Regions from separate parts of the Psychrobacillus sp. genome, predicted to be linked through region 3. Evidence: riboswitches for the same ligand, from Rfam matches in the RefSeq annotation. Region 3 holds a riboswitch; each other region holds the start of a gene.
What was found. A riboswitch is a leader RNA that binds a small molecule or an ion and turns the genes downstream of it on or off. The one in region 3 is predicted to bind lysine.
Positions count from the first base shown of each region.

Region 1: it holds a riboswitch for lysine, as region 3 does, so the genes downstream of both, AC06OU_RS04985 (aspartate kinase) here and AC06OU_RS16850 (transporter substrate-binding domain-containing protein) in region 3, are expected to answer to the same signal.
Region 2: it holds a riboswitch for lysine, as region 3 does, so the genes downstream of both, AC06OU_RS09420 (Na+/H+ antiporter NhaC family protein) here and AC06OU_RS16850 (transporter substrate-binding domain-containing protein) in region 3, are expected to answer to the same signal.

Region 1 is NZ_JBAEAP010000168.1:192-4,843, forward strand. Features, by position in the region: partial or broken gene AC06OU_RS04975 (succinate dehydrogenase cytochrome b558 subunit) at 1-350, opposite strand, end outside; gene AC06OU_RS04980 (YslB family protein) at 635-1,048, shown strand; gene AC06OU_RS04985 (aspartate kinase) at 1,504-2,721, opposite strand; lysine riboswitch at 2,824-2,999, opposite strand; partial or broken gene uvrC (excinuclease ABC subunit UvrC) at 3,043-4,652, opposite strand, start outside.
Region 2 is NZ_JBAEAP010000318.1:1,433-11,942, reverse strand. Features, by position in the region: gene AC06OU_RS09430 (YutD family protein) at 35-376, opposite strand; gene lipA (lipoyl synthase) at 398-1,345, opposite strand; gene AC06OU_RS09420 (Na+/H+ antiporter NhaC family protein) at 1,415-2,986, opposite strand; lysine riboswitch at 3,075-3,259, opposite strand; gene yunB (sporulation protein YunB) at 3,310-4,080, opposite strand; gene AC06OU_RS09410 (bifunctional metallophosphatase/5'-nucleotidase) at 4,123-5,502, opposite strand; gene AC06OU_RS09405 (sulfite exporter TauE/SafE family protein) at 5,535-6,353, opposite strand; gene AC06OU_RS09400 (DUF72 domain-containing protein) at 6,354-7,205, opposite strand; gene AC06OU_RS09395 (manganese catalase family protein) at 7,594-8,451, shown strand; gene sufB (Fe-S cluster assembly protein SufB) at 8,593-9,990, opposite strand; gene sufU (Fe-S cluster assembly sulfur transfer protein SufU) at 10,012-10,446, opposite strand; gene AC06OU_RS09380 (cysteine desulfurase) at 10,436-10,510, opposite strand, start outside.
Region 3 is NZ_JBAEAP010000593.1:29,707-46,837, reverse strand. Features, by position in the region: gene AC06OU_RS16875 (transcriptional regulator SplA domain-containing protein) at 77-298, shown strand; gene splB (spore photoproduct lyase) at 311-1,339, shown strand; gene pgeF (peptidoglycan editing factor PgeF) at 1,454-2,215, opposite strand; gene safA (SafA/ExsA family spore coat assembly protein) at 2,518-3,126, shown strand; gene AC06OU_RS16855 (M23 family metallopeptidase) at 3,421-4,398, shown strand; lysine riboswitch at 4,534-4,716, shown strand; gene AC06OU_RS16850 (transporter substrate-binding domain-containing protein) at 4,844-5,680, shown strand; gene AC06OU_RS16845 (amino acid ABC transporter permease) at 5,786-6,547, shown strand; gene AC06OU_RS16840 (amino acid ABC transporter ATP-binding protein) at 6,565-7,299, shown strand; gene AC06OU_RS16835 (alpha/beta fold hydrolase) at 7,468-8,268, shown strand; gene AC06OU_RS16830 (sensor domain-containing diguanylate cyclase) at 8,287-9,261, shown strand; gene AC06OU_RS16825 (GNAT family N-acetyltransferase) at 9,275-9,982, shown strand; gene AC06OU_RS16820 (heme oxygenase) at 10,033-10,368, opposite strand; gene AC06OU_RS16815 (TraB/GumN family protein) at 10,630-11,796, shown strand; gene AC06OU_RS16810 (hypothetical protein) at 11,783-12,088, opposite strand; gene AC06OU_RS16805 (EAL domain-containing protein) at 12,188-13,180, shown strand; gene tatA (twin-arginine translocase TatA/TatE family subunit) at 13,226-13,429, opposite strand; gene tatC (twin-arginine translocase subunit TatC) at 13,512-14,285, opposite strand; gene AC06OU_RS16790 (MFS transporter) at 14,681-15,880, shown strand; gene AC06OU_RS16785 (CapA family protein) at 15,905-16,966, shown strand; gene AC06OU_RS16780 (class I SAM-dependent methyltransferase) at 16,986-17,131, shown strand, end outside.

The DNA.
Region 1 (4,652 bases), on a different contig from region 3:
GTTTCAAATACATGCCATGCGATAAACACAACAAGGAATATTCCAGTAAAACGTTGTAAAATAAACAACCAGTTTCTTAGAGTACCGTATCTGTTAGGATTGTACTTAACAGTAAATGCAATATAGATACCATAGAATGCATGGAACAACAAAGGAATATAAATTACAAACACTTCCAGCATTAGTCTAAAAGGTAGACTCTCCATGAAATGTGATGCCGTGTTAAAGGCTTCTTCACCTCTTGTAGCAAAATGGTTTACTACTAAATGTTGCGCCAGAAATAATCCAACTGGAATAATACCAAGTAAAGAATGTAATCGACGCATGAAAAATTCGCGATCTTTCGACAAAACAGTAACCCCCCTCAAATTTCCAATTAGCGATGATTAAACTATAGTAATAGAATAATTAATCATCACATGTTCACACCTTCTTGTTACGAATTTATGACATATCCATTGTACTCTCAACATTTTAGAGCGTCAAGGTATGTTTCCTGAATTTGTTCATCTTTCTGACACTCACCTATATAATGATTAGTTTATTTTTTCACAAAGTATTCTCTCCCAGTGAAAATATTTTATGCTAGAATAGATTATAGTTTTTATTTATCTTTGGAAAGAAGGGTTGCTGTTTGAATGAAAGAGAACATTCACATGTAACTTCCTTTGGATATGAAATAATAAGAGATCACGTGCTCACTTCTATTCTCGGAAAACATGAAAAAGAAATATTGTACTGGGCAGGTAAGGACCTTGCTCGAAAGTTTCCACTCTATTCAATGGAAGAAGCCATCTCTTTCTTCCAAGAGGCTGGCTGGGGAAGGCTTGAGTTAGATAAAACATCAAAAGATTCGGCCTATTACACGCTAGAAACATACAATCTTCCTCAAAGTGGAATTAATAGATGTCACCGATTAGAGGCTGGCTTTCTCGCAGAGCAGAAGCAAAAAATAGATGGCTATGAAACCGAATGCTATGATGAGTTTGTTAAAAAAACTGGGTTGGTCACTTTCCATATTAAATGGGACTTAAAAAGTAAACGCTAAAGATACATAAAGAGGAGGATGGAGCAATTTCCATCTTCCTCTCTTTTTTTAATTAAGCTTTGTTAAAGTTATTGGTTGATTTTGACTAACAATTCTTTTTAATAGTGACTGTAAACATAAACAAAGGAACTTTCAAATGGCTATTTAGAACATAAATAGATTTTGAAATTGGGGTTGGTGACAGTTTTAAGCTTTGTTTATGCGAGTAAATTTTTTTAATGCTTTATCGATGCTAAAGCTGTTCCATTTATTGATTGGAGCTCCAGACGGCGACTCCTACGGGATGAGTGAGACAGATAAGACATCACAACCACGCGCGTAAGCGATGGGTGATGGCTTATCGCTCACCCCGAGGAAAGCGACCGGCTAGGGCGGAAATTAATTCTACTCTCTGATTTAAGATTTCTTTGTATCATAAATCAACCCTACCCTTTAACATAGCCTTTAATAATTACTTAATTTATAGCCAAATCAAATTCATCATGGAGTGCATTCGCTGCTTGAATCATATTGCCTTGAGGCACTACAACTGAAACCTTTATTTCTGAGGTACTAACCATTTTAACTGGTATATTTTCCTTGCTTAATCGGTCGAACATTTGTGCAGCGACACCAGGATTAGATACCATTCCTGAACCTACAATAGATACCTTAGCTAAACCCACCTCAAAATCTGCAAAGGTAAAACCTAGATTCTGTTTCGTTTTCTCTAAAACGTGAATTGCTTCCGAAAGAGATTCTTTTTTTATAGAAAAGGACACGGTTGGCTTCATTCCTTCGACTATCGACTGGACAATAATATCTACATCAATATGGTTATTGGCAAGGGTAGTGAATATGGAAGCGAGTGAACCATTAAAAGGCACTGTATATTCAATCGTTAAACGTACTATATCTGATTCAAAAGCTACCCCTCGTACTACTAAATTATTCTCCACATCTACTTCCTCCTTTAAAATGGTTCCTTCCGTTTCTTCATAGCTTGAACGTACTCGTAATGGAATCTTATAGTTTTTTGCGAATTCCACTGCTCTAGGATGCAGTACTCCAGCTCCTAGATGAGCTAACTCCAACATCTCATCATATTCTAGCTGTTCTAGTTTTCTTGCATGAGATACGTAGCGTGGATCTGACGTATAAACGCCATCTACATCCGTATAAATATCACAAATGTCTGCTCCGATAGCTGCAGCTATGGCGACGGCTGTAGTGTCTGATCCTCCTCTTCCTAAAGTAGTAATCTCCCCTAATTCCGACATACCTTGAAAGCCGGCCACAATTACTACGCGATTAGCCATTAAATGCTCATTTATCTTCTGGCCATCCAATTGTTTTATTTTTGAATTTCTATGTACTTCATCTGTTACTATACCAGCTTGCCAACCCGTCAAAGATAACGTCTCTACTCCAAGTGCATTTAACTGAATGGCAAGTAAGGACATAGTTACTTGTTCTCCTGTAGCAAGCAACATATCCATTTCTCTTTTTGTTGGAATGTTAGTGATTTTACTTGCCATTTCCGCTAAGTCATCTGTTGTTTTTCCCATGGCAGAAACAACTACGACAATGTCATGTCCTTTCTCCTTTTCTAGTTGTACCCTTTTTGCAACGTTACCAATTAACTCAATTGAACCTACAGAAGTTCCGCCAAATTTCATCACAATTTTACTCATTAACCTATCTCCCCTTTATCTCCTTAGGCGGCCAATAAAAAAAGCTTCCCACATATTTGCGGAAAGCTAACTCTTCTCATACACGGCCAAAAATGATTGCCCATGTGAGATAGCCCTCCAGAATATATATTCTGACAGTCCTGCATCTCTTAAATACAGAACCAACATAGGAAAGGAAAAGCTTTTCTATGTTTCGGCGAACAACCCTTTCCTAATCGGTCGTAGGATCTTTCATCCTCACGATTAGTACTCTTGCAATTCGCACCTCTATCTTCACTGTTTGAATAGTGAATATTAAATTGTTTTAAAGATAACATAAGATTATTCAGAAGACAATAAATTTTTCTGAAAATGAGCTATTAGATTATCAGCTAATTTACTTGGGAGTCCAGATTCTATTAGTTCTTCTCGTGATGCAGCTTGCATTCGTTTAAGGGAGCCAAAATGCTTAAGAAGCATTTTCTTACGTTTTGGACCTATTCCTTCAATTCCATCTAACGATGAGGCAATTGTATGCTTCCCTCTCTGTTGTCGATGGAAAGTAATTGCAAATCGATGGACCTCATCTTGAATTCTTTGAAGAAGATAGAATGCTTCACTCGTTCTTTTCATCGGGATAATCGCTAATGGGTCACCATATAACAAGGAGGATGTTTGATGTTTGGCATCTTTCGCTAGTCCTGCAATTGGAATATCTAAGCCAAGTTCATCCTCGATAATTTCTCTTGCTGCTTCTATTTGTCCTTTACCTCCATCAATAATGATTAAATCAGGTAGAGGCAATCTCTCTTTTAATACACGAGTGTAACGTCTACGAACGACCTCACGCATAGCACCATAATCATCATGCTTTGCTGCAGTTTTCGTCTTATACTTCCGATAGTCTTTTTTATATGCTCTGCCATCAACGAATACAACCATGGCAGAAACCGCATCGGTACCGTGAATATGAGAATTATCAAAAGCCTCAATTCTGCTTGGCATGGCTATTCCCATAAGACTACCTAGTTCTTCTACTGCCCCTACAGTTCGTTCCTCTTGTCGTTCAATCAAATGGAACTTTTCTTTCAAAGCTATCGCAGCATTTTTTTGAGCTAAATCCACTAGGTTCTTTTTTGCACCCTTTTGAGGAATAATAACCTTCATTTCCAACAACTCAGAGGCTAACTCTAAATCAGTCGTATTAGGCACAAATATTTCCTTTGGTTTAATATGCTCTGGTTTAGAGTAGAACTGACCTAAAAAGGTAAGAAATTCTTCCTCCGGGTCACGGTAAATTGGAAAAAGAGAAACATCTCTTTCTATCAATTTTCCTTGACGCACAAAAAACACTTGGACACACATCCATCCCTTATCTACTGTGTATCCGAAAATATCACGATTTGTGAAATCATTCATCGTCATCTTTTGTTTTTCCATCACTTGATCGATATGTGCTATTTGATCGCGGTACTCTTTTGCACGTTCAAACTCCAACTGTTCTGCTGCTACATTCATTTTTTCAGTTAGCTCTTTCTTGACCGCTGCATGGCCACCGTTTAAAAAACTAGAGATTTCATGAATAATTTCGGTGTACGTTGCCTCTTCAATTTCTTTCACACAAGGGGCAAGGCATTGTCCGATATGGTAATACAAGCAAACTTGGCTAGGTAGCTTTTGGCACTTTCTTAATGGATATAATCTATCCAGTAATTTTTTTGTTTCATGAGCGGAATGAGAATTTGGATATGGTCCAAAATATTTACCCTTATCCTTTTTTACTTGTCTTGTAATGATGAGCTTAGGATTCTTTTCCGCAGTAATTTTTATATATGGATACGTTTTATCGTCCTTAAGCATGACATTGTATTTTGGATCATGCTTCTTAATGAGATGGAGTTCTAAAATTAGTGCCTCTAACTCGGACGATGTAACGATATATTCGAAGTCGA
Region 2 (10,510 bases), on a different contig from region 3:
ATAACTCTACTACAGAAAAAAACCTTGAGCTAGATCATAACTGATCCTGCTCAAGGTTTTCTTGTTTATCTTTTACTAGCTCTAAAACTACTGGTTTTGGAGCCACACCTGTTTTTTTAACAAGGAAATAAGCACAGCCAAAATTGCAATACTCGTACAAATAATCCTTCATCGTACTAATTTTCGTATCAAATGTTGCCTTTTGGTTACGATCCTCGAAAAACCCTTTTAGGCGAAGCTGACCATATCCCCAGTCTCCCATAATATAATCATACTTTGTTAAAATCTCACTGTAACGCTCCAAAAAAGCTTCTTCTTTAAATGCTTCTCGGTAATCTTCTATTACTTCATAAGTGAAGCCTTCTGCTATTATCATACATTCACCATCCATTAGCTATTACTCTTGAACAGCTAGTAATTCCTCACCTTGTTGCTGTCTTTGCTTCGCAGCAGCATTTACTTGCTCATCTGCATGATAGCTACTTCTAACAAGTGGGCCTGCCTCACAATGTGAAAAGCCCTTACTCATTGCTATCTTACGCAATTCTCCAAACTCAGCTGGAGAATAATATTTTTGAACCTTTAAATGTTTTTTCGTAGGCTGCAAATATTGACCAATTGTCATAATATCAACGTTATTTGCACGTAAATCATCCATAACCTCAATGATTTCTTCAAACGTTTCCCCTAAACCTAGCATTAACGATGACTTTGTAGGAATGCTTGGCTGCATTTCTTTTGCACGCTTCAATAGTTCCAATGAACGGTCATATTGTGCACGTGCTCTAACTCTTGGAGTCAATCGACGTACCGTTTCAATATTATGGTTCAGGATATCTGGCTTCGCATCCATAATGTTACGGATGTTTTGCTCAATGCCCCCCATATCCGAAGGAAGCACTTCAATTGTAGTAAAAGGATTTTTTCTTCGAATTGCACGGATCGTTTCTGCAAAAACCTCTGAGCCGCCATCTTTTAAGTCATCCCTTGCTACAGCCGTTACTACAGCATGCTTAAGATTCATAATAACTACTGAATCTGCCACACGTTCTGGCTCCGCTAAATCTAGTTCATTTGGAAGTCCAGTCTTTACTGCACAGAAGCGACATGCTCTTGTACAAACTGCTCCAAGAATCATAAATGTAGCTGTACGACGAGATCCCCAGCACTCATGAATATTAGGGCATCTTGCCTCTTCACACACAGTATTTAAATTGTTTTCGCGCATTAGTTTTTTTAAGCCTTTATAATCTTCATTCGTATTTAGCTTTATTTTGAGCCATTCAGGCTTGCGCTCATGCTGTTCTTTTGGTGGCTTACATGATGTCACGATTCCATCCCCCATTTCAAATAATCTGACTTCACTGTTGTCAATGTACCATATTATTTGAATTCAAACAACCTTCTAAAAAAGCTAAATAGAATGCTTGTTCCCACTTTTATTACTAAGGGTCCAAAACCCAAATAATAGAATGAGGATTCCTACTACTGTTATTAATCCTATCATGACAGAGCCTGTCAATCCTAATACTAAGTATCCGATTGCAGCTATTATTGCACTAATAATTGCGTACGGCAGCTGTGTCATCACATGATCAATAACATTAACTCCAGCTCCTGTAGCTGACATAATAGTAGTGTCCGAAATTGGTGAACAGTGATCTCCAAAAACTGCTCCTGCCAATACTGCTGCTAATACTGGTAGCAATAGCTGCGGATCGATTGCCATGATAATACTTGCACCAATTGGAAGCAAGATTCCAAACGACCCCCACGAAGAACCTGTAGCGAAAGCCATGAAGGCCGTCAGCACAAACATTAGAACTGGAATAATACCTACGGGAACATTGTTTTCTGTAACAATCGTTGCAAGAAATGCACCTGTTTCTAATGCTGTAATTAGATAAGACAATGCCCATGCGAATACAAGAATCATAATGGCAGGAAGCATAGATTGAACACCTGTACGTAAAGCCTTCCATACGTAGCTCATATTAGCATCTGGGTTAACCTTGAATTGGCGCGCGTACAACAGGAAGGATAAAATACTTGCTATCAATCCACCTATAAATAACGATAAAGGAACATCTGTGTTTTCAAAGATGACAAATATATCTAAAATTCCACCGGACAACTGATAGCCTGTCCAGAACATCAACCCTAACGTCACCACTACTAAAGAGATGATTGGAAGCAATAAATCGATAACCTTCCCATACTGATTGTCAGGAAAATCTCCATCCATATCTCCCGGATTTGTTTTATTTGGATCAAATAATACTCCTGTTTCCTTCGCACGTTTTTCATGCTTCTTCATTTCAAACAAATCAAAATCTGTCCATGCGGCAAAGAACACCATCGCTAAAGTAGCTATAACATAGAAATTCATTGGTGCCATTGTGATAAAAGCTTCTAGCGGAGTGTATTCTGTTACAGCATGTGTTGTGAAAATAACACCTAGCTGGCTGATCAAAAATGCTCCCCAGCTAGAAACTGGTGAGATTACACATATCGGTGCAGACGTAGAATCGATGAAATAGGCTAGCTTTGCACGTGAAACCTTATGCGAGTCCGTAATTGGTCTTGCAATTTGTCCTACTGCTAATGCATTAAAATAATCGTCCACAAAAATAATGATTCCTAAAAAGGCTGTTAATAGTTTAGAGCCTCTTTTTGTTTTAATACGTTTGATCGCCCAATTAGCGAAAGCCGTGCTTCCTCCTGACAGGCTGACAAAAGCGGTTACTACACCTAACAAGAGAATGAACAATAAAATATAAATATTATATACATTTAATCCCCCATCCCAAAAAGAGACTTTAAAGGAATCCCATAACATTAACAAAGATCCAACAGGGCTAAATTCCTCTACTAGTAAGGCTGCAGAAAGAATACCTGCTCCTAAGGATAACAAAACTCTTTTAGTCACTAAAACCATGATGATAGCCAGTAGCGGTGGCACTAACGAAAAAATTGTATTCTCCAAAACTGTTCCTCCTTAAATATAAAAAAGCCAACCTATAGTATTTTATAGGTTGGCTTATACATGAAATTTTAGTTATAACACTTTATTTCACTTGTGTAGCTCCCCATTTACATGTCCCCATATAAATGACAGTGTTATTCTTGTTCAAAATAACCCCAACTAAGCATCCATTGACTAGACATACTCAGTTTCGGCAAAACTTCCTTTCTATTACGATCAACGGAGTCACCCTCCCGTAACATACTATTAAGCAATGCGGCCTCTACCTATTTATTATTCATTTTTATCTATTCTAACAGTAATTTAAGAAAAATGAAGTTTTTTTAATCTTCCGGTAACGGTATAGGTACCTCCACCGATGGAGCAGCCGACCCATCCCCACCTGTATAAATGTGTGGAACCTGCCCTTGTACTAGACCCATAGCTACCGGTATATTCTGTTCCACAACACTCATTTTACTAGCAAGCGGGACGATGATTTGTACATTCACCTTAATGTGGATACTAATTTCTACATACGCATTATTAATACCGAACTCGGTAATAGTGGGCACCACATTTGACTGAACGTTTCCGATCACATGGAATCGAATAGGTATTTTCGGACCAAGGTTTCCGATTAAGGGAATATTCGTTGCTTGCCCCATCGGAACAAAGAATACAACCCCGCCTTGATCCTCCATTGTTTGCTTATCATACTCAATATCATCCAAGTAAGGAAGACTAGAAAGATTTCCCTGCTCCGCTTGCTCTAGATGAGATTGAACCAAACTATTTGTATCAGATAGCACTCGGTTAATAATTTCTGTATTGAATTTAGTTGTGACCATATTTTTACTATCTGAAGGGACCTCTTCAATAATATCGTTTACATCTAGAACATTTGCTGTACGCGAGTTGATCGCCTTACTTATTACCATAGAGGCAATCTTATTAGTTTGCACTTCAGCATATTGTAGATAGGTTGGGGTCAGTTGCGCATTTATGTAATAAAATACGTAAGCCACTGACAATAAAAAGCATGTTAAAAAGATGGCTAATTTGCGTTGAGTGCTAAAAAATATGAAACGCTTCTTCTTTTTGCGATAAAACAACGAAAAAACCTCCTCATTACTTTTATGTAACGAGGAGGTCTATTATGCCCTACATTTATTCTCTTCCTGTATTCCATACCATTTTACAACATCTCGTATAGTTTCCGGCATAATATATTGCTTTTTCGCGGTCTTAAAAGAAGGAAAGAAAAATCCAAATGTGAACATGTCTAGCGTCGCCAGCCTATACGTATCGTTTAACATTAACGGCTCCCCTTTAATGAGTGGTTTCCCATCTACATCTTCTTCAATCCGTTCATACAAAATGGCGCCCAAATATTTTCCTCGGAACCCGAGACCTTTTACTTCTAAGGTAGGCCATTTTTCATTTTTGGCAAGCTCAATCACTTCAAGTAGCTCTGCTCCGCTTAGTGTAACAATACATGGATTGATGGGATGTGGCAGACATTGATGTAAATTCCATGCAGTTACTGGCCCTTTAGGCAAATCCGTCAGGAAAATCCCTGCTGGGAACATGGCACAATCCGCATTTGTATAGGAAAGCAATGCCTTGCCGAAGAAGTTCGCTAAACTTGAATGGTTGAACCATTCTTTCTCTAAGGTTGAATTACTATGAAAAACAGCATAAGATAGCTGTTCTTTTCCAATTTTCTCCCACTCTTTCCTTGTGTGCCCTGCATTTTTAGGGACAGGCAGCTCAGCTGTAGGAAATACAACTGCTTTTTTAGAAACAACACGTTGCAAGGAATGATCGTACTCTAAATTCACATAGCCCACATACATCCCAAATTTCCCTGTAGCGGCCTGCAATGTATTCCCAATCATTTTCCCGTCCTCGAACAAATGATGCGTGTGAGCGCCTAAAATTAGGTCCAGAGAGGGTATCAACTCACATAGTTCTTCATCCTTGGACTTTCCTAAATGAGACATACAAATAAGGATATCGACATGAGGAGAAATCTGCTCAGCAACGGCCTGCAGTCTAGAAAGAGGATCCTGCAATCTCCACCCAAGCTTTTCATAATAAACACTATAATCCGCAGTAGCAGCTATAATCCCAATTCGAATTCCAGAGGGCGTCTGATGAATTTTATAAGGCTTCACCCACCTAGGGATATTCCCTTCTAAATCCGTAAAATTAGAAACTATAACCTCGAAATCGGCCTGTTCATATAACGAATCCAATTCTTCGTGACTCAATGTGATCCCTTCATTGTTTCCAATCGTGGCGTAATCATATCCGGCATCATTTAAGAGCTTCACGTTTCCCTTCCCAAGCGTTCCCTCCGTGTATATATTCGAACGATCCACGTGATCGCCGATATCTAAAGTAAGAGAGGCTTCGCTTGCGTGCTCTTTACGTCTTTCAGAGAGAAAGTGATGAATAGACGGCCAATTTTCTAAATGACTATGCAAATCATTTGTATGATAAATATGAATGGTCTCTCTCAGCTTTCTCACCTCTTTTTTATGCGGGCTATCGCTCGCCTTTATTAAAACAGCCCATCTATAATAGATCTTATTCCTAGCAATAGCAGTACTATTCGAAGTGCTGTAACAAGCGTTTCTGAATTTAGCTTTTTATTCAGCTTAGCACCAATCTTTGCTCCAATATATGCAGCAGGAATGACAGGTATCGTATATAGCCATGGTACGTTTCCTAAAGATATATGCGTTGCAGAATTGACAATGGACGATAAAAATACCATAAACATAGAAGTTCCCACGGCCACATGAGGAGGAAACAGAAACAATAGAATCATGGCAGGCACAATCATCGAACCTCCACCGATTCCAAATAATCCAGAGGCAAAACCTATAAAAAAGGTTAAAGCTAGTGCAAACCAGACTGGATATCCATATACATATGTATTTTCCCCATCCTCAAAGGTACGCTTCTTGCCATGCTTGACAAACCATTGCACCGGCTTCAAATATTTACGAACTAGTAAAAGAACGGATAAAATGACAAGCAATATACCAAAGTATAGGTTAAACGAAGGGAGATCTAATCCTTTGTTTACCCAAGCACCTAAAATGGTTCCCGGAATACTTCCTATAAAAAATATAAATCCACTTTTAAAATCCACCGTCTTAGACTTCATATATGAAAGTGTAGAAGACAGACCAATAAAAATCATCATAACAACAGATAAACCTACGACACTTTGCGGCGTAATATTCGGGATTAAGTCGAGCGTGGTACCAAGGAAAAGTACAGCAGGCACTAAAATTACCCCACCGCCTAACCCTACTAAGGCACCGATCGTCCCTGAAAAAAGACCGCTAAGCACTAATAAAAACCACTCCATTTAAAAATCTCCTTCAAAAAGATTTAATTGCTTAGGCGCAAGTCCATCAAACTCTATGTTAAGCATTTGCTGAAAGGCTTTAGCATTTTTAGCAGCATGACCACCAGAGTTATTATTGAATACAACAAGCACTTCGGAAGCCTGCTTAGCTAAAACCTCACAAACTGACTGAATATAAGCAAGCTCCTGCTCATTATAATCATATAAATAGCGGACTTCTCTCCACTTTTCGTTATTTCCTGGATTCTTCCACCCATAAAAGTTTCTCCCATGTAGACGGACCAACACTTTATCAGAAGTAGCAACCGGCACTACAGGTATGCTGCCTTCTCCATTCTGTGGCTCATCGCAGACACTATGATGAAAATTATTATCCTTTAAAAATTGAAGAGTCGAATCTTTATACTCCGGAAGATACCAGGATTGATGGCGAAACTCAATGACCACCTCAAAATCCTTTAGCTCCTCTCGAATTCTTCTCATATATTGCACATTATCCTTCTCACACTCAAACCAAGGTGGAAACTGAACAAGCACCATCGCAAGCTTCCCCGCATCCTTAAGCGGCCCAAGCATCTGACGATGACTTTCAAACATTTCCTCTGGGGACTTAAACGGATTCTCCCCTCTCAAATGCCCTGTCATCCCTTGATAGGCTTTCACGATAAACTGAAAATTATCAGGAGTCTCACGAATCCACTTTTCTATATTTCGCTGCGGTTGAATCGCATAAAACGACGCATCCAACTCGACAATCGGAAAATGCGCACTATAATCCTGCAGCTTCTCCCTAGACGAAGAAACATAAAGATCTGGATGATCCCCCCAACCAGTTAACCCAATTTTAATCATCAAACCACCTCTTCATTATTACTAATTATCATATCATTTCCCTCATCAAACAGACAAAAAAATGAGTTGATGGAAAGTGTTATTGCTCCGCAAAACTAAGTGTTGCGGGAAATCTGCAAGGTGTTGCGCATATTATTCGAACTGTTGCGGGAAAATAAAGTGTTGCAGATAATCTGTAAAGTGTTGCGCTAGATGTTAAAGTTCCTTAGCTAAAGGCTTTTTTTATTTCCTCCCACAAAACAATTATATTGTCTTACTACTTAGTTTATATAAACCCAGATATCTTTCAATGAAAATCTTTTTTTAATGAATAAACCTCTTTTATTAGTACAAAATAAAACATGCACGAAAGTATAATCTAATATGAATCCAGAAAAGAGGAGCTAGCATGTATTACTATAAAGAGGAACTAATAAACCCCATTATGCCTGACCGTCCAGATCCGGAAGCAGCGAGAGTACTACAAGAAATACTAGGTGGCCATTATGGTGAGATGAGAACTATGATGCAATTCTTTTTTCAAAGCTCAAATTTCCGAGGGAAAGACACTCAATTTAGAGATTTACTCCGCGGAATTTTCCTAGAGGAAATCGCACATGTAGAGCTAGTACAAAACACGATCAATCAACTTCTAAATAATTCCGGTGAATCCGCTGTTCCAGGTAACGCTGGAGTAGACAACGCACCGTTAAATGATGCTACGAGACATGCGAATCCACATCATTTCATCATTGGTGCACAGGCATCTATTCCTTTTGATGCAGCTGGGAACCCTTGGAACGGATCTTGGGTATACTCACATGGGAACCTGATTGCCGATTTGCTAAATAACCTTGTCCTAGAGTCGACAGGTGTGCTACAAAAAACACGTATTTATGAAATGAGCTCTAACAAAACGTTCAGAGAGACACTAGCATTCCTTATTGTGAGAGATAATGCTCATCAAAACGCATTTGCTAAAGCTTTAGAAACGTTAGGCGTGGATTGGGGCAAGCTATTCCCTGTACCGAACTACGATATAAATAAATACCCAGAATGCAGAAAATATGTAGAGATGGGATACCATAATGCACAATTCAACTTTAGGCTAGACCCTACTCGCATAGGCGAAATATTCCAAGGTCAGTCCCCGAGCCGGAACGATGGCACACTTTCCGTAGTTGATCCTCCAAAAGGATTTCCAGTACCTTTAATGCCTGATATGCCAAATGAACATAGTCCTGGCATTCAAGATATGAATAACTAAATTAACTTTTCCCTAGTCACTAATGTGATTAGGGAATTTTTACGTATTATTTCTATAAAAAAAAGAAGACGAACTATAAAGTTCGCCTTCTCTAAGATAATCAAGTCGCACACAATTGGAACGACTTGATAATTGAATTTATTAACCGATAGAACCTTCCATTTCAAACTTGATCAGACGGTTCATTTCTACTGCATATTCCATTGGAAGTTCTTTTGTGAATGGCTCGATGAAGCCCATTACGATCATTTCAGTTGCTTCTTCTTCACTAAGTCCACGACTCATCAAGTAGAATAATTGTTCCTCTGACACTTTTGAAACTTTCGCTTCATGCTCTAGAGAAATATTATCGTTCAAGATTTCGTTGTATGGAATTGTATCAGAAGTAGACTGATTATCCATGATTAAAGTATCACATTCAATGTTAGCACGTGCTCCTGTTGCTTTACGTCCAAAGTGAACGATTCCACGGTATGTTACTTTACCACCTTGTTTAGAAATAGATTTCGAAACAATAGTAGAAGAAGTATTTGGAGCTAAATGCATCATTTTAGCACCAGCATCTTGGTGTTGTCCTTTACCAGCGATAGCGATAGAAAGTGTCATTCCACGTGCGCCTTCACCTTTAAGGATAACTGCTGGATATTTCATTGTAAGCTTAGAACCAATGTTACCATCAATCCATTCCATAGTTGCGTTAGCATCACAAACAGCACGTTTTGTAACTAAGTTATATACGTTGTTTGCCCAGTTTTGGATAGTAGTGTAACGGCAATAAGCATCTTTTTTGATGATAATTTCAACTACTGCACTGTGAAGTGAGTTAGTTGTGTAAACAGGAGCCGTACATCCTTCAACGTAATGTACAGAAGCACCTTCATCAACAATGATTAGTGTACGTTCGAATTGACCCATATTTTCTGAGTTAATACGGAAGTATGCTTGAAGTGGAGTATCCACTTTTATGCCTGGTGGTACATAGATAAATGATCCACCTGACCATACTGCTGAGTTAAGGGCAGAAAATTTGTTGTCAGAAGAAGGGATTACTGTACCAAAGTGTTTTCTGAAAAGATCTTCGTTTTCACGAAGTGCAGAGTCAGTATCTTTAAATACGATTCCCAAGTCTTCAAGCTCTTGCTTCATGTTATGGTAAACAACCTCAGATTCATACTGTGCAGAAACACCCGCAAGGTATTTTTGTTCTGCTTCAGGAATACCTAATTTATCAAAAGTTGCTTTGATTTCTTCTGGTACTTCATCCCAAGATTTTTCAGTTTGTTCAGATGGTTTTACATAATATGTGATTTCATCAAAATTTAGTGGCTCTAGATCTCCGCCCCATTGTGGCATTGGCTTAGAGTAAAAAATTTCTAATGCTTTTAAGCGATAGTCTAACATCCATTGTGGTTCATTTTTCATACGGGAAATTTCTTCAACGATATCTTTCGTTAAACCACGTTTTGAACGGAAAATGGATACGTCTTTATCGTGGAAGCCATATTTGTAATCACCAATTTCAGGCATTTTTTTTGCCATCGTATTTCCTCCGTTCTGATTTTATTTCTTTTCTTCTGAAACGCCTTTTTCCATTGCTTTCCATGCAAGAGTTGCACATTTGATACGTGCTGGAAATTTAGATACGCCGTTTAAAGCCTCGATATCTCCGAGGTCAATAGAATCGTCATATTCCTTTCCAAGCATCATATCAGAAAAGATTTGAGAAAGCTTAAGCGCTTCATCTATATTTTTACCTTTGATCGCTTGCGTCATCATTGATGCAGAAGACATGGAAATGGAACATCCTTCACCATCGAATTTTGCATTTTGTACAACGCCATCCTCTACTTGAATAGTCAAGTGGATACGATCTCCGCAGGTTGGGTTATTCATGTCTATTGTCAATGCGCCATCCTCAATACTACCTTTATTGCGAGGATTTTTGTAATGATCCATAATAACTTGTCGATATAATTGATCTAAATTAGAAGACATCTCCAAAATACTCCTTAGCAGTGCGTAGGCCGGCAACGAGAAGATCTACATCCTCTTCAGAATT
Region 3 (17,131 bases):
TTCAATTGTATTTATTACATAAATTCTTTTAGGAAAGCCAAGCTAGTGAAAAAGCTAGGAGTGTGAGAGAAGCAAAATGGAAGATTATACAGCAGGAGATATTGTTTATATTTTTTATCGGAACCCCCATATCCAAAGTGTAGCTAACATTCAATCAGCTGCAGTAGTTAATGATCCAGATAATCCAAATGGACTGGCTGTTTTTGTTTATGAAACGTATTATCCTTTAACAGCTGATTTGGCTATATATACAAGTGCTTTTGAAGCAGAGCAAGCGTATCGTCACTATTTTCAATAATGGAGGTTGAACATGAGAAAACCATTTACACCTCAGCTTGTGTATTTTGAGCCAAAGGCACTTGATTATCCACTAGGTAGAGAACTTAAAGAAAAGTTTGAGAAGATGGGGAAAGAAATTCATTATACGACCTCTCATAACCAAATACGTAACCTTCCTGGCGATAATGACTTTCAAAAATACCGTATTGCTAAGTCTACGTTGGTTGTAGGAATTAGAAAAACCCTAAAATTTGATTCCTCTAAGCCTTCTGCGGAATATGCAATTCCTTTTGCTACTGGTTGTATGGGGCATTGCCATTATTGCTATTTACAAACAACCATGGGAACCAAACCTTATATCCGTACATATGTGAATGTAGAGGAAATTCTCGGAGCAGCTGATAAGTATATGGAAGAACGTGCACCGGAAATCACAAGATTCGAAGCATCCTGTACCTCTGACATCGTGGGAATAGACCATTTAACTCATACCTTAAAAAGAGCGATTGAGCATTTTGGTAAATCGGAATTCGGTAGACTGCGATTCGTGACGAAATTTCATTTTGTTGATCATTTATTGGATGCGAAGCATAATGGAAAGACCAGATTTCGCTTTAGTGTAAATGCAGATTATGTGATTAAAAATTTTGAGCCTGGTACTTCTCCATTAGACAAGAGGATTGAGGCTGCAGGGAAGGTTGCAAGAGCAGGATATCCACTTGGATTTATTGTCGCTCCTATATATCTTCATGAAGGCTGGAAAGAAGGATATTATCATATGTTTGAACGATTAGATGCAGAGCTTCCAAAGGATGCAAGAGATGATATTACCTTTGAATTCATCCAGCATCGTTTTACAAAGCCTGCTAAAAAGGTAATCGAAAAAAACTACCCAATGACTAAGCTTGAACTGGATGAAGAATCCCGAAGAATAAAATGGGGGAAGTATGGTATAGGAAAATACATTTATCAAAAAGAAGAAGAGGAAGACATCAAAGAGCATCTATATAGTTATATGGAAAAGTTCTTTCCGAATGCAAAATTTGAATACTTTACTTAAAAAAAACAGCCTGGTTCTCAAGAGAATCAGGCTGTTTAAATGAAGCTTGAGTAACATTTTTAGTAATGAGACATCTATTAATTGATTAAAGAGATTACAACCTATTTTAGAAAGTTACTTCTTCCTCATTATAAAACTTAAATGTCTCCCAGTATTTCTATCCTCTCGGTAAGAGAAGCCATCTGGACTTAAAAAAGTACATGTGCGATCTATCGAAATCTGTTCAAGCGGTATACCAGCCAGTTCACACTGCTTTTGAACGGTCAATTGGTTATCAATATGATATTTGCCTGTTTCTTCTCTGTAATACATAAAGTCATCTGCATACCCTAGGTTCTTAAATTTTGTGTAGACATCCTCATCCACTTCAAACTTTTCTTGGCTTAGTGCAGTGCCTATTTGTACGTGAAAATCAGCAGGGTTACATTGTTCGTGTGTTTTCAGATGCTCAAATAGCTGACTTGTAATTTCCTTGATGGTTCCTTGCCAACCAGAGTGAATGACTCCAATAAGTCCATTAGTTTCATTATAAAAAATGACTGGCACGCAATCTGCTGTAAAACTGCATAATAATAGGTTTGGTTCAAATGTGTAAAGAGCGTCTGTGTCTTTAATAGCGGTTTCCAAAAGCGTTGCTCCATGCCCTTTATCATTCGTTGTCACTTTATAGAAATTTGCACTATGGGTTTGATTGGCACAAACAAAATCTTCTAAACTGCAATTGAGCTGGGCTGCTAATTTTTTTCTGTTTTCCAATATGTGTCCTGGGTTTTCGCAAATGTGTAAGGCCATATTGTTCTCTTCCCAAGCAGTAGGATCTTTCCTAGTTGTTCCAGAGAGAAAACGTTCGTTGTTTAAATAATTTTTAATATTCATATAATCACCTGTTTTTAATATATCTTAAACACTCATTGTTGTATAGGACAGTAGACTTAACCTAACCTTTAAAAAAACTGAAAAATTATAAAAAGAATTTGTCTATAGAGGAATTTTCCTCCTTGAATATTTCAAAAGTGTTACCTTTGAACCAGTTATTTTTCCCATACTATCAAGCTTTCTCTTCTATTCGTTCTTCTTTGTAATCTAACTGTAAAATTACATCCAATTATTAAGGGGTGATTTATAGGGCTTTTCTATTTTACTATATTAATAGAGTAAAAAAAGAAAGGAAGATTACCTTGTTTAAAAACAAATTAAAAGTTGCTGCAGTAGCAGTCGCAATTTCTTTATTATTATTACCACTAACTGCATTTGCAGCTAATACCTATACCGTTGTATCAGGAGATTCTCTATGGAAAATAGCAGTAAAAACACAAACTGGAGTTTCAGAATTAATTGAGAAAAATCCTCAGTTAGAAAATCCAAATCTTATTTATCCAGGACAAAAAATAAATGTTCCTACAAAAGATTCTTATAACATTGAACAAGATGTAATTAAACTTGTAAATGTTGAAAGAGCAAATGCTGGCCTGTCTCCATTAAGCTATGACTGGGAGCTAGGAAGAGTGGCACAATATAAATCACAAGATATGCACGATCAAAAATATTTTAGCCATACAAGTCCTGTTTATGGAACTCCATTTACAATGATGAAGAATTTTGGAATTAGCTATAAATCAGCAGGAGAAAATATTGCACAAGGTCAAACGACTGCAAAAGCAGTAGTTAACGCTTGGATGAATAGTGAAGGACATAGAGCTAATATCTTAAACAAAAACTATACTCATATTGGGGTAGGTTATGTGAAAGACGGAAACTATTGGACTCAAATGTTTATACAAAAATAATTGATTTAGGGTGGGAATGACGACGTAAGTGTTGTCATTTCCACTCTTTTAGTTTACGGCCTATGTCTGCCCTTCAAAGTGTAGATGTAGGCTATTTTCATTTCTGTTTATGTTCCATGTGAAACTTTTCCTTCGATATCAACAATACAAAAAAGAAATAAATAAAGTCTGCAAAAGGAAACGGTCTACACTCTCGTTTTCTTTTCTTTTTGATATTAAGTGAAACCTTAGTTATCTTTTTCCGTATTAGATGATAAATACTTACAATGTTATAAATTGGAGGTAAACAGATCTATGAATGTCGAGAAATTTATATCGCCCGAAAATTTTGGAGAAGTATTCCTATATGGAAAGCATGAAGAAATTTATAACCAATGCGTCAAAGAATTTAAAGAGCTAGTATCACTGGACCAATTTATTGATTTAGCCATTTCCTTTAATCAGGAGGTTGAAAGCTACCAAATGATTAAAAAGACCGAGATTGGTTATTCAACTCAGTATTTATGGTTAGATAACAATAAGGAGAGAATAGTTAGTGTAACCTTTGATACGGCTAACTACATCCAGGGCATAGTATTAAAACCTTATGTAACCTTCCCCAAAAGCGATCAACGTTACACCAAAAATAAATATATGATGCCTATTAAAGAAGAATGGTTTGTTTTCTGGGGTGGGACGAATGAATTTCTTAACTATCATTACGTTTATGAATCTCAGCGCTATGCATATGATTTAGTGAAGATGAAGAATGGTCAGACGTATAAGGGTAATAGATTACTTAATGAAAGTTACTATGCTTTTGATAAAGAGGTAGTTGCGCCAGCAGACGGTAAGGTAGTAAAGGTTATGAATGATATTGTAGATAATATTCCCGGAGAAATGAATGAAAAAGAACCAGCCGGAAACTATGTCATTTTGGAGCATGAAAATAGAGAATATAGCTTGCTTGCGCATTTCAAACAATATTCTATAGTAGTAAAAGAAGGAGACGCGGTGAAGCAGGGACAAACAATTGGCCTTTGTGGAAATTCTGGAAACTCCTCTGAGCCTCATATACATTTTCAGGTGATGGATTCGTCTGATTATGTGAACTGCCACTCTATACGTATAAGCTTCTATGATGGGATTGAGCCAATTCAAGGCGATACAGTAACGACCTACAAACCGAACGAAAAGTCGAAAATGGATGTCTTTGACAAAGTGGAAAATACATTTACTTTAGCAGATTTTTTCTTATTTATTCCCCGTATTATAGGTTCATTTTTTAAATAAGACTGTTCGTTTCTATTTAGAATGATGAAGTTTAAAAAATAGTAATATTTTGATTAATCAATAGAATGTTTGTTGACAGATGAAAATCTCTATTGTAGACTATGAACAACTAATTGAATATAACCTCGCTTTTATAAGTGAGGTAGAGGCGCGATATTTAACAGTCCTTAGAGGAGCTTGAGAAGCTTAGATACTAAGGAGAAGGAAATGTCGCCGAAGCTTGTAATAAACTCATTATTACATGCTGGGTCTGCAGTGAAGAATTGCAGGACTGTCCGTTATAAACGTCCCGGTTTATAATGGTGTGCTATCTCATGGGGAAAAGTAGAGGATTTAGGGCAACCATACATTATGACCTGAGTCTACCTCAAGTCTTTTTTTGTACGGTTGTCCTTTTTGTATGGTTGCATACATATAATAACTTTAAAAAAGGAGATTACTAGAGATGAAAAAGAGACTATTTACATTCACATTTTTACTATCCATTTTTTTATTGCTTGCTGCTTGTGGAACGAAAGAGGAAGGAAGCGTTGGATCAGCATCTGCCCAAGATACATTTACAGTAGGACTAGAGGCAGGATATGCACCCTTTAACTGGACTCAAATGGATGACAAAAACGGTGGAGTGAAATTGGACGGTAACGCAGAGTATGCTGGTGGATACGATGTAGAAATTGCTAAAAAAATTGCAGAAGGCTTAGGTAAAGAACTGGTAATCGTTAAAACCGAATGGGACGGTCTAGTTCCAGCTTTAACTTCGGGTAAGATTGATGCAATTATTGCTGGAATGTCACCAACAGCAGAGCGTAAAAAAACAATCGATTTCTCTGAAAACTATTATACTTCCAACTTTGTTATGGTTGTAAAAAAGGGCGGAAAATTTGAGGATGCCACTTCCATTCAAGACTTTAATGGAGCAAAAGTTACAGGCCAATTAAATACTTCCCACTACGGAGTGATAGACCAAATTAAAGGTGTAAAAAAACAGCCTGCATCAGATAACTTTCCAGCAATGCGTGTAGCACTGGAATCCGGCATGATCGACGGTTATGTATCTGAACGTCCAGAAGGAATTAGTGCTTCCTCTGCAAATGATAACTTCAGCATGGTTGAATTCGAAGAAGGATTTGTTGCAGATGAAGAAGAAACAGCTGTTGCAGTAGGATTGAAAAAAGGTAGCGATTTAACAGATAAAATAAATGAAATATTAGCAGGAATTTCAGAAGAAGAGCGTCAAGAAATTATGGATAATGCTATTTCCAATCAACCAGCTGCAGAATAAGTATACTAACGGCTGCTAATAAAAGCAGCCGTTTCGTTTTTTTAAAGTACTTACTTCATTGGTTAGTGGATGTTCGAGGCAACAGAATGTGTAAGGAGGAAGACAATGAGTTTAGAATGGATTATCTCCATTATTACCAATAACTGGCCAATGTTTTTGCGTGGAGCAGGAGTAACCCTGTTGATTTCTATTATAGGAACTATTGTAGGAGCAATCATTGGATTATTAGCAGGCGTTATTAGGACCATCCCACTACCTGAAAAGAGGGTAAGTAGATATTTTTTAAAGCTGGTTAATCTTATCCTATCCATCTATATAGAATTCTTCCGAGGGACACCAATGATCGTCCAAGCCATGGTCATCTTTTATGGATCATCACTGGCCTTTGGGTTAGATATGGATCGTTTACTAGCAGCAATTTTTATTGTATCTATTAATACGGGAGCATATATGGCTGAAATTGTTCGTGGGGGAGTCATTTCAATTGATAAGGGACAATTTGAGGCATCACAAGCGATAGGGATGAATCACATTCAAACTATGCTATATGTTGTGTTACCCCAGGTTATCCGTAACATACTTCCAGCAACCGGCAACCAATTCATCATTAATATTAAAGATACCTCTGTTTTAAATGTGATAGGGGTAACGGAATTATATTTCCAAACGAAGTCTGTAGCTGGAAACAACTTCAGATATTTTGAGTCATTCTTTGTAGCTTGTATTTTATACTTCATCATGACGTTTGCTGTTACATTAATCTTACGACATTTTGAAAAGAAACTAGATGGACCCGAAAACTACACAGTCATTGGTCAGCCTATGCAAATGGCTGTACTGCCAAAAGGTCCTTATGAAAAAAAGTAAACAAAGGAGGAGCAAATATGGAACACGTAATTGATATTCAACATTTAAGTAAATCCTTTGGAGCACATGAAGTTTTAAAAGATATAAATTTCTCTGTAAAAAAAGGCGAGGTTGTATGTATCATAGGCTCTTCAGGATCGGGTAAATCAACACTTCTGCGATGTGTTAATTTATTGGAAAAGCCTAGTGGAGGACAAATTATTTATAAAGGAAAAAATATTTTAGACAATAAGCATGATATCAATTCCTATAGGACAAAGCTTGGCATGGTATTTCAGCAGTTTAATTTGTTTAATAATCATAATGTATTAAGCAACTGTTCAGTCGGACAGGTAAAGGTATTAAAGCGTTCAAAGGAAGATGCCGAAAAAATTGCGATGAGATATTTAAAGGTGGTGGGCATGGATGGCTACGTCAATGCTAAGCCAAAGCAATTATCTGGTGGACAAAAGCAAAGAGTAGCTATTGCACGAGCTTTGTCTATGGAGCCTGATGTAATGTTGTTTGATGAGCCTACATCGGCACTTGATCCAGAAATGGTCGGCGAGGTATTAAAAGTTATGAAAGAGCTTGCGCATACTGGTCTTACTATGTTGATCGTTACGCATGAAATGGAATTTGCCAAGGAAGTCTCTGATCGTATAGTCTTCATGGACAAGGGGGTCATTGCAGAGGAAGGTCCCCCGGATCAAATTTTTAATCATCCTTTACAGGAACGGACGAGAGAATTCCTAAAAAGAACGCGAAAGTAGACTCTAGGATGTTAGTAGCATTTCATCTTTTTATCTAGAATAAAATTCAATAAAATAGTATATTGGTAATATATACATTGGATAAATTATCAAATCTATGTAAGGCTTCCCTTTCAAAAGAAAAGGAAGCCTTTTATATAAGGTACGAAATAAACTAGAGGTGTTCCTATGAGTGAAGTATTAAAACGTAATAATGTAAAAGTAATTGGAAATAAGGAAAAAGTAATCATGTTTGCGCATGGCTTTGGATGTGACCAAACGATGTGGAGGCATATTATTCCTTCATTTTTGGATGACTATAAAATTGTATTATTTGATTATGTTGGTTCCGGTGAATCGGATTTAAGTGTTTATAATGCAGAGAAATACGCCTCGCTTAAAGGCTATGTCCGAGACGTCTTAGACATAGTAGAGGCATTGGAATTGAGAGACGTTATATTTGTAGGTCATTCGGTAAGCTCCATGATTGGTATGTTAGCAGCGATTCAAAAGCCGGATGTTTTTCAGAAGTTGGTTATGATTGGACCATCTCCGAGATATCTTAATGATCATGAGTATTACGGTGGATTCGATGAAAGAGACATCCACGAGATGCTAGATATGATGGAGATGAATTTTATAGGGTGGGCAAGCTATATGGCTCCAATAGTGGCTGCCACTGAAAAACACCCCGCGGTAGCAAAGGAAGTAGAAAAAAGTTTTAGTTCAACAAATCCGAAGATAACAAAGCAATTTGCAGAGGTGACCTTCTTTTCTGACCATCGTAAAGATTTAGAGAAATCATCTATTCCGGTGCTAATCATTCAATGCTCAGAAGACAGTATTGTTCCTATTCAGGTAGGAGAATATTTACACCATCATATAGAGAATAGTGAATTTAAGATAATGGATGTAAAGGGGCATTATCCTCACCTAAGTCACCCGTGTGAAACAGCGGAGCTCATTAAAGGGTATCTATACCAGGTGTAGGGAAGGGAATGACATTTTATGGAGGAACGTTTGGATTTGGCACCTTGTGGCTATGTCACTATTAGTCAAGAAGGTATGCTAATTGATATGAATAAAACCTTTCTTCAAATGATAGGGTTTTCCTTTGACGATCTTTCTCAAAAACATATAGAAACAATCATGTCTAAAACGAATCAGTTTATATTCCATACTTATTTTTATCCTTATATACGATTATATGGGCATATGGAAGAGTTATTTCTTAGTCTACAGCATAAGGATGGGCAGAGCATTCCTGTGTTGTTAAACGGGAAAAAAGCTACTCGAGAGGGTGCAGATGTAATTGACTGTGTATTAGTTTCAATGGGAAAAAGAATAGGATATGAACAGGAAATTAGGTTAGCAAAAAAGCAATTAGAGGAAGCATTTCGAGAAAAAGAACTGGCTCTTTCTAAATTAGAAGAGCTTCATGAGGAAATAGAGGAAAAGCAAGAAAAGCTACTTGAACTCAATAGCAAGCTAGAGAAATTAGCTATAACTGATAAATTGACTGGTTTAAAAAACCGTCGTTATTTTCATATCAAGCTAGAAGAGATGATCATTCAATACGAGCAAAAAGGACAGGCTTTTTCCTTATGCTTAATTGATATCGATCATTTTAAGCAAGTGAACGATACTTGGGGTCATACAATGGGAGATCAAGTGCTAGAGCAACTAGCAAAAATAGCAGACTTAACAGTACGTCCAGTGGATACATTACTTAGATACGGAGGAGAGGAGTTTATCGTTCTTCTACCGTTTACGAATGCACAACAGGCTAAAAACCAGGGAGAACGTTTAAGGCAGGAAATAGAAGCAGCAGATTGGGTCATAGGTGAAGTGACGATAAGTATGGGGATAGCAACATATACATCCGAAGACACGCATGCAAGCGTGGTAGAGAAGGCTGACCAAGCGTTATATTATTCCAAGAGAAATGGTAGAAACAGAATTACGCATATAGACGATTTATAAGGGGGGCGCACAAATGGTTGCTTTTAACGTCATAAAAAAAGACCAGGAATACTGGCTTGCCGATCAAATAAAAATGAATCAATCTAAAGAAGTATATTGGGCAGAACTAAAAACCCTTTTAGCAGCTTGGGAAAGCAATCAGGTAAATTATCTGTCGCTTCTGATGGATGCGGAGTATGAGGAACAATTATTAAATGAAGGTTTTCATAAGGTTTCTTCCGTGGTGGAATATACAAGAACACTAGAGGAACGCTTTATTTTAGATAGCTCTATTTTTGTGCAATCTCTTTCGGATAGCTTAATGACAGATGAGGAATTCGCCAAACTATATGATGAATGTCGAAGCGGATCGGCGAACAAAAATAATTTGTTCTCTATTGATCAAATCATGGAAGCCTTCTTAAATGAGTTAGGTCCTAACTGGCGTAACCATTGTCATATCTTCTATAAAGCAAAAGAACCTTTGGGTATCAGCATTCCTCATATAGAAGACGGAACAACTGAGGAAGGTAGGTTGTTTTACTTTGGAGTAACTCCAGAGCATAGAGGTAAAGGTTTCGGTAAGGTACTTCACTTATATTCATTAGAGCTTTTAAAGAATATGCATGCTACATATTACGTAGGTAGTACAGATGAGAACAATGAATACATGATTCGGATTTTTAAAGCCAATGGATGCTTATTAAGGGATAAAAAAGGAATCTATCGTATCGATAAATAAAAGCAAAGGAGCAAGCGAATTAACATCACTTGCTCCTTTTAATAATTTATTTAGTTGGAAATTGCTCCAACAGTAGAAGCAACTTTAGAAATGATTAACTCACTACCTAATAGTGGAGATTCTTTCGATGCTTCTTCAGAACCTGGTTCTGGTCGTTTATGTGCTGCCTTGAAGAGGTCGCTATTTTTCCATGCTTGGAAACTTTCTTCGTTTTCCCAATACATATTGACATTCATTTCATCATATTCAGTGGTACCCTGTGTAATAGTAACCTCAACTTTTACGAAGCCTTCCATTTCTTGTAGTGGACTTGGTTTTGTAAAGTTTGGAGCCATTCTTTCTGCAAATCCTGGTTTTGTTTTAATACGATTCGTAACGATAATCATTAGCCATTCTCCTCTTTTAACTTATTTGAATCAATGTAAGTATAACATTTTAGCCTCAAATTTAAACGTTTCATGTACTAAGAAGAATCACATAATCGAAGGAAAAAACTAAAAATAAACAGATTAGGTTATGATTAAATCTCCTATTTTTTTGTATAAACAAATTGAATTTTATGCCCAAGTACTTCATTATTATAGGTACAAGTCTTTACATGCTCAGTCGATATGTAAAGAAATACATTTACACGAAGGAAGTAGTTTATGTCGGAAGCAAATATAACTCGTTTAGAGGTCGATGGCAAGGAAATTATTTTGATTGGTACTGCTCACGTTTCAAGGTTAAGTGCTGAGCAGGTAAAAGAAGTGATCGAAAAAGAAAAACCGGATTCCGTGTGTATAGAGTTGGACGAACAGAGATATCAATCTATTACAGATAATAACAAATGGAAAGAGACAGATATTTTTAAAATCATAAAAGAGAAGAAAGCGACATTGCTATTGATGAACTTAGCTATTTCTTCCTTTCAAAACCGTATGGCGAAGCAGTTTGATATTAAACCCGGTCAGGAAATGATACAAGGGATAGAGAGTGCAAAAGAAAATGGGGCAGAACTTGTACTAGCGGATCGTAATATCCAAATAACATTTTCACGTATCTGGCATAATCTTGGTTGGCTTGGTAAGTCTCAGCTCTTAACGTCAGTATTTTATAGCATTTTTAGTAAAGATACCATTTCAGAAGAAGAGCTAGAGAATATGAAGTCACAAGACACTCTAAATGCAGTGCTTGCAGAATTCACAGAGTCATTTCCAAGGTTGAAAACACCATTAATCGATGAAAGAGACCAGTTTTTAGCTCAAAAGATTAAGGAAGCTCCAGGGAAAAAAGTTGTAGCAGTTTTAGGGGCAGCTCATGTTCCAGGGATTACAAAAGAAATCTACAAGCATCAAGATTTAGAAGGACTATCAGCTGTCCCTCCGAAATCTATTTTACCTAAAATCATTGGATGGTCCTTGCCTATCCTTTTAATCGCTTTGGTTGCTTATACTTTTATAGCTAATCCTACGGCAGGATGGGACCAGGCATGGAGCTGGATTATTTGGACGGGATCCATGGCGGCAATAGGAGCAATTGTAGCATTAGGTCATCCTTTAGCTATAGTTACAGCATTTATCGTGGCACCAATAACCGCACTGCACCCTATATTAGCCTCTGGTTGGTTTTCAGGATTAGTGCAGGCTTATATGAAACGACCAACAATAGGGGATTTTGAAAGGCTGTCAGAAGATGTATTTACGATAAAAGGGTTCTGGAAAAATAAGGTGACCAGAGTCTTGCTAGTTTTAGTGTTAACTAACCTGTTTGGTTCTCTCGGTACAATTATCGGTGGTGCTGATGTCATCAGAGTATTCTTTAAAAACCTGTAAAGGAGGAGCGTGTGATGCGCTTCTCTTTTTTGTTGTTTAGGAAATTATAAAACTCGGAACCTGTGGATAAATTGATGTCTAGCTCCACCGCCTTGCCCCTCGGGGTCAAATGGATAAAAGCTCCGGTGGCTGAGGAACTGCCTCCTCGCTTTTCTCCTTTTGCCTGTCGGGGCAGACATAGGCGCTTGCGCTTTTCTTGTGTTTCCTTATCCAACAGCCGTTGAATGTGTTTGTAAATTTTGAAATTACTTCTTGTTGCTACACCTATCCTCCCATGTTTTTTTATTTTCATAAATCAAAGACTTCTGATTATGCATGTAACAAAAGATTTAATATAATCATTATAATAGGAAAAAATACATAATTATGGGTATAGGTAGGAGGGATTATATTGGAATGTAGCGGTTGTGCAGTAAGAGATTTGATAGTTGAGTTCAAAATGGACGGTGACCTGAATAATCAGGTGTTCCCGGATATAATAGAGTTTATTCAAAGTAGGACATTAAAGTTAGAAGAGAATAATCGTTATTTTACTCTTCGCGAGAATGATGCGAAGGACTTTGTTGACTATAGTATAGATCATTTAGATATTACGAAGATGTCCTATAAGATTCCTAATAAGGATTGGCAACCTTTCTATAAGATAGAGGAATTATTTAAGGTAGAGTGGGTGGACAGTGTAATTAGGAACGAACAAGTAATTTGCTATTATCAGCCAATTGTAGATAAAAATAACAAGATATATGCCTATGAAATTCTTTCTAGATTTTTAAATGAGGATGGGGAAATCTTATATCCTGGCCAGGTTTTTAGCGCTGCTAAAGAGAGAGGAAGACTGTATGCGTTAGACCGGATTTGTAGAATGACAGCTGTAAAATATGCTGCAAAGCTAGACAATAAAAAAGCGTTCATAAATTTTATACCGACCTCTATCTATTCGCCTGAGCATTGTCTTAAATCTACCAACGAGGTAGCCGATCGTCTAGGTGTTAATCCTAGAAACTTGGTTTTTGAAGTTGTAGAAACCGAAAAAATAGAAGATGTTAACCACTTAAAAAAGATTCTGGCCTTTTATAAAGCAAGGGGCTACCAATATGCCTTAGACGATGTAGGAGAAGGACATAGCACTCTGCAAATGCTAGAGGATATTAAGCCCCATTATATGAAGCTGGACATGAAATATGTTCAAGGGGTGACCTCTGATAAAGAGAAACAAAGAGTTGCATTGCAATTTTTACAAAAAGCATTAGAAATCCATTCCATCCCATTAGCAGAAGGGGTAGAGCAAAAAGAGGATTTTGAATGGCTGAAAGACGCAGGCTATCAATTATTTCAAGGATACTACTTTGGAAAACCTCTCCCGCATCCCTTGGAATATAAGTGATCAAGAACAAAAAAACCGAGCAAAATATATGCTCGGTTTTTTTTATTATGCTTTCTTTTTAGCGTTTGTATCATTGTCTTCTAACTTGAATTCTTCAGCTACATCGTCAACGATGTCTTTTGTAGACTTTTTAAATTCTTTTAATGTTTGTCCAACTGCTCTACCTAGTTGAGGTAATTTAGAAGGTCCGAAGACGATTAAAGCAATGATTAGAATAATGATTAAACCTGGTACGCCGATGTTTGGCATGGTGTTTCCTCCTAATGAATATAATTGTCTATCTATTCAAATGGCTTAAGTATTAGTCAAGTGTATCGTTATTATATCATGCTTATTCACTTTGGCTGTCCTCGAGTTCTTTTTCTAAAAGAGCCTCTTTGGCTAACCGACGCTTATAAGACCAAGATGATACTAAAATGCTTATTTCAAATAATAACAATAAAGGTATGATAATGATGAAATCTGAGATAAAGTCTGGAGGTGTAATGGAAACCCCTACAACTACTAATACGAAGTATGAAACTTTTCTCATCTTACGCAGTCGATCTGGCGTGATAATTCCCAGCTTCGTAAGGAATAAAATAATTACAGGCAGTTCAAACACTATTCCAACAGGAATAATTAAATTAAACATAAATGTAAAGTATTGCTGCATTCCATAGGTTTCTGTGGCACCTATAGATTCATTAATATTAGACATGAAATCTAACATCAAAGGAAATAAAATAAAGTAGCTAAAGCTAATACCAGCTAAAAATAAGAAAAAAGAAACTGGTATAAAGTAAATAGTCCCTCTAGCTTCCTTGTCCAATAGCCCAGGTCTTACGAATAACCATAATTGATGCATAGCAATTGGTAAGGTTACAAGAATAGCCAAGACTAAAGCACATTTTACATAGATCAATAAACCATCCGTGTAACCGAATATGTTCCATTCTACATGTGCTGCTGTGGGCTGTTGCTTAAGAAAGTTTAATGTTTTAGGAGCAAACCAAAATCCTGCTGCAAGAGATAGGATAAAGGTAGCTGCTATAATTATTAGGCGTTTTCTAAGCTCAGCTAAATGTTCAACTAGTGTAAGCTCCGGCTCTTGTGTAATTGCCATTTTTGTTCACCCCATCTTCTTTAAACAAAAGGGAAGCAGTTTATATTAGTGCTAAAGTTAGCATATTGTTACATGAATGTCCTGTACCAACTACCCATTATACTCTTTCCAGTCAATTTGTAAACTAGAAAACTTTATAATTGTCATATCAGGATAAAACTGATAACTCCTTATATTCTAAGGGTTTAACGAATAAAATGAAATATTTAAAGCTGCCCTTTTGTGTACTTTCTATGAAGAAATATTGTCTAACACATTGCTTTATTAACAGTTGGTTTAAAATTGCATTTTTTTCGTTAGACTTATAAGGGGAATATTTGTAAATAATACTCTTGTTTTCCTGGAAATGAGGTATATAATTCTATCTATCTCACATGAAATGGACGGAATGAATTTTGAGAACGTATAACGAGAAAGTCAGTATATATCATGGCATGGCTTCTACTATTGCTTTAAATTTTTCTAATAATTTTTTCCCGATCTTTGCGATCACTATATTAGGGGCAACTAACTACCAGGTTGGATTAATCAGTTCACTTCCTCCTCTAATCGCATTGCTAATGACAGTGCCTGCAGCTATCCTTTTGAACAAAGCTTATACTCAAAAGAAGCTAGTCGCAGGGTCAATTTTACTTGCAAGATTATGTTTCTTATTTATTGTATTAGTGATTTATTTGCCTTCGCCATCTATGCAGGCCTGGTCTTTTTTAATTATTATTGCCCTTATCAGTGTACCCAATACCGTTGCCAATATAGGTTGGCAAACGTTTATCAGTGGGATGATTGCAGAAGAGCGAAGAGGTCAATTTTTTAGTGATCGAAATCGATTGTTGACTTTAGTTGGTCTTGTAGCCACGTTAATGATCGGTATCGTAATGAGAGAGGCTTCTGCAAGTGTAAGTGCATATCAAATTTTGTTTTTGGTAGCCTTATTATTTGGAATATTAGAAGTGTACTTTGTTATGAAGCATGAAGAAGAACCTGTTCAAATAGATGAAAGCGTTGAAAAAAAGAAATCAATGGATTGGTCTATATTTAAAGATTCCAAATATGTTTCTTTCTTAGCAGCAGCTCTCTTTTTTAACTTTGCATGGCAGATGGCGTGGGGTCTATTCAATATTTATAATGTTAGAATAGCAGGAGCTACGATTTTTTGGATAAGTATGTTCTCGGTGGGCAGTATGCTCATGCAATTTTTTACCTTTCCTTTATGGAGGCGCTGGGCAGAGAAATATAGCAATCTTCGAATGTTCATTTGGGCAGCAGCCGGGATGGCTACCACACCCTTTCTTGTTGTATTATCGACCAATTTATATTACTTAACTATAATTCAAACGACATCGGGCTTCTTTCTTTCTGGTACTGTACTCATTCTGTTTAATTTACTTTTGGAGAAGTCACCTGAACAGTCAAGGACTTATTGTATTACTACTTATAATATATTATTGGCATTAGTCGCGTTTATAGCACCTCAAATGGGTATTGTTTTATTAGAGATGGTTGGTATGGAGTCTGCTATGACTATTAATTCCTGTTTGCGGTTGCTAAGTGCTGGCGGTTTTTTATATGTGTATATTAGACAAAGAAATAGATAAAGATGATAGGAGGAGGTTAACATTTTGAAAATTTTACTCCCTTTTCTATTAGTATTTATCATCGTATTATCTTTTTTTAATGCACAAATCGTTAGTCCTATGAAAGAAAACTTTACAGGAAAACAAGTAACCAATTTTCAACAGATTTATAAAGAAAATCAGATAGAAATAGGGATGGTTGGAGATATATTATTGCATAGTCCTCTCTATAACTATTCTAGCTTTCTCCCATCCTTTGCAAATGTGGAGGAAGAACTTACTAATCTGGACTTTTTGCTTGCAAACCAGGAATCCATACCGGCAGGAACAACATTCGGATTATCTGGATACCCTAACTTTTCTAGTCCATCCCATATTATTCGTGATCTGAAAGCAGTTGGCTTCGATTTAATATCCTTAGCCAACAATCATACGTTGGATAAAAAGGAGGAGGGCTTATTAGCTGCTATAGAAACATTGGAGGCAAATGAACTTCCTTATATCGGTGCTCATAAATCACTAGAAGATCAACAAACGGAACGAATAGTTGAAGTGAAGGATATTAAACTAGGATTTTTAAGTTATACTTACGGATTAAATGGACATAGAGTGCCAGAAGGCAAAGAATATTTAGTGAACATAATAAACAATGTGCAGATGGAGCAAGACATCCAATCTTTAAGGAAAAAGGTAGATGTGGTAGTAGTTAGTATCCATTGGGGAGAAGAGTATACATTAGAGCCCAATCAGAACCAAAGAGAGCTTGCCCATTTGTTAGCTAATGCAGGAGCAGATATCATTTTTGGTCATCATCCACATGTCATTCAGCCCTATGAAAAAATTACAACGAGTAAGGGAGAAAGCCATGTATTCTTCTCACTAGGTAACTTTTTTTCTGCTCAGCAATTTGATAGTACAAATATCGGTGGTATAGCCAAGCTGCAAATCACGAAAAGAGAAGTACAGGACAAGGTGATGATTCGTATTGAAAACCCTTCTTTTACAGGGACAATTGTATCAAAAGGAAATCCGTATAAAGTATCCTTGCTAGAAGAGGTTAATAGTCAAAAAAATGACTGGGTCCAGCAGCATATTTTGGGCGAATAAAAGAATCAAGGAGGTTGCAATGAACGAATCTGATTATGAACGATTATTAAGAATACAGACAGTTGGAATGAGAGAATGGAAATATCAATCCTCCCATTATAATCGTTACGAGGCAACCCCGTACGATGCTTTAAAAGTATTGTTTGAAGCGTATGAATGGCAGAG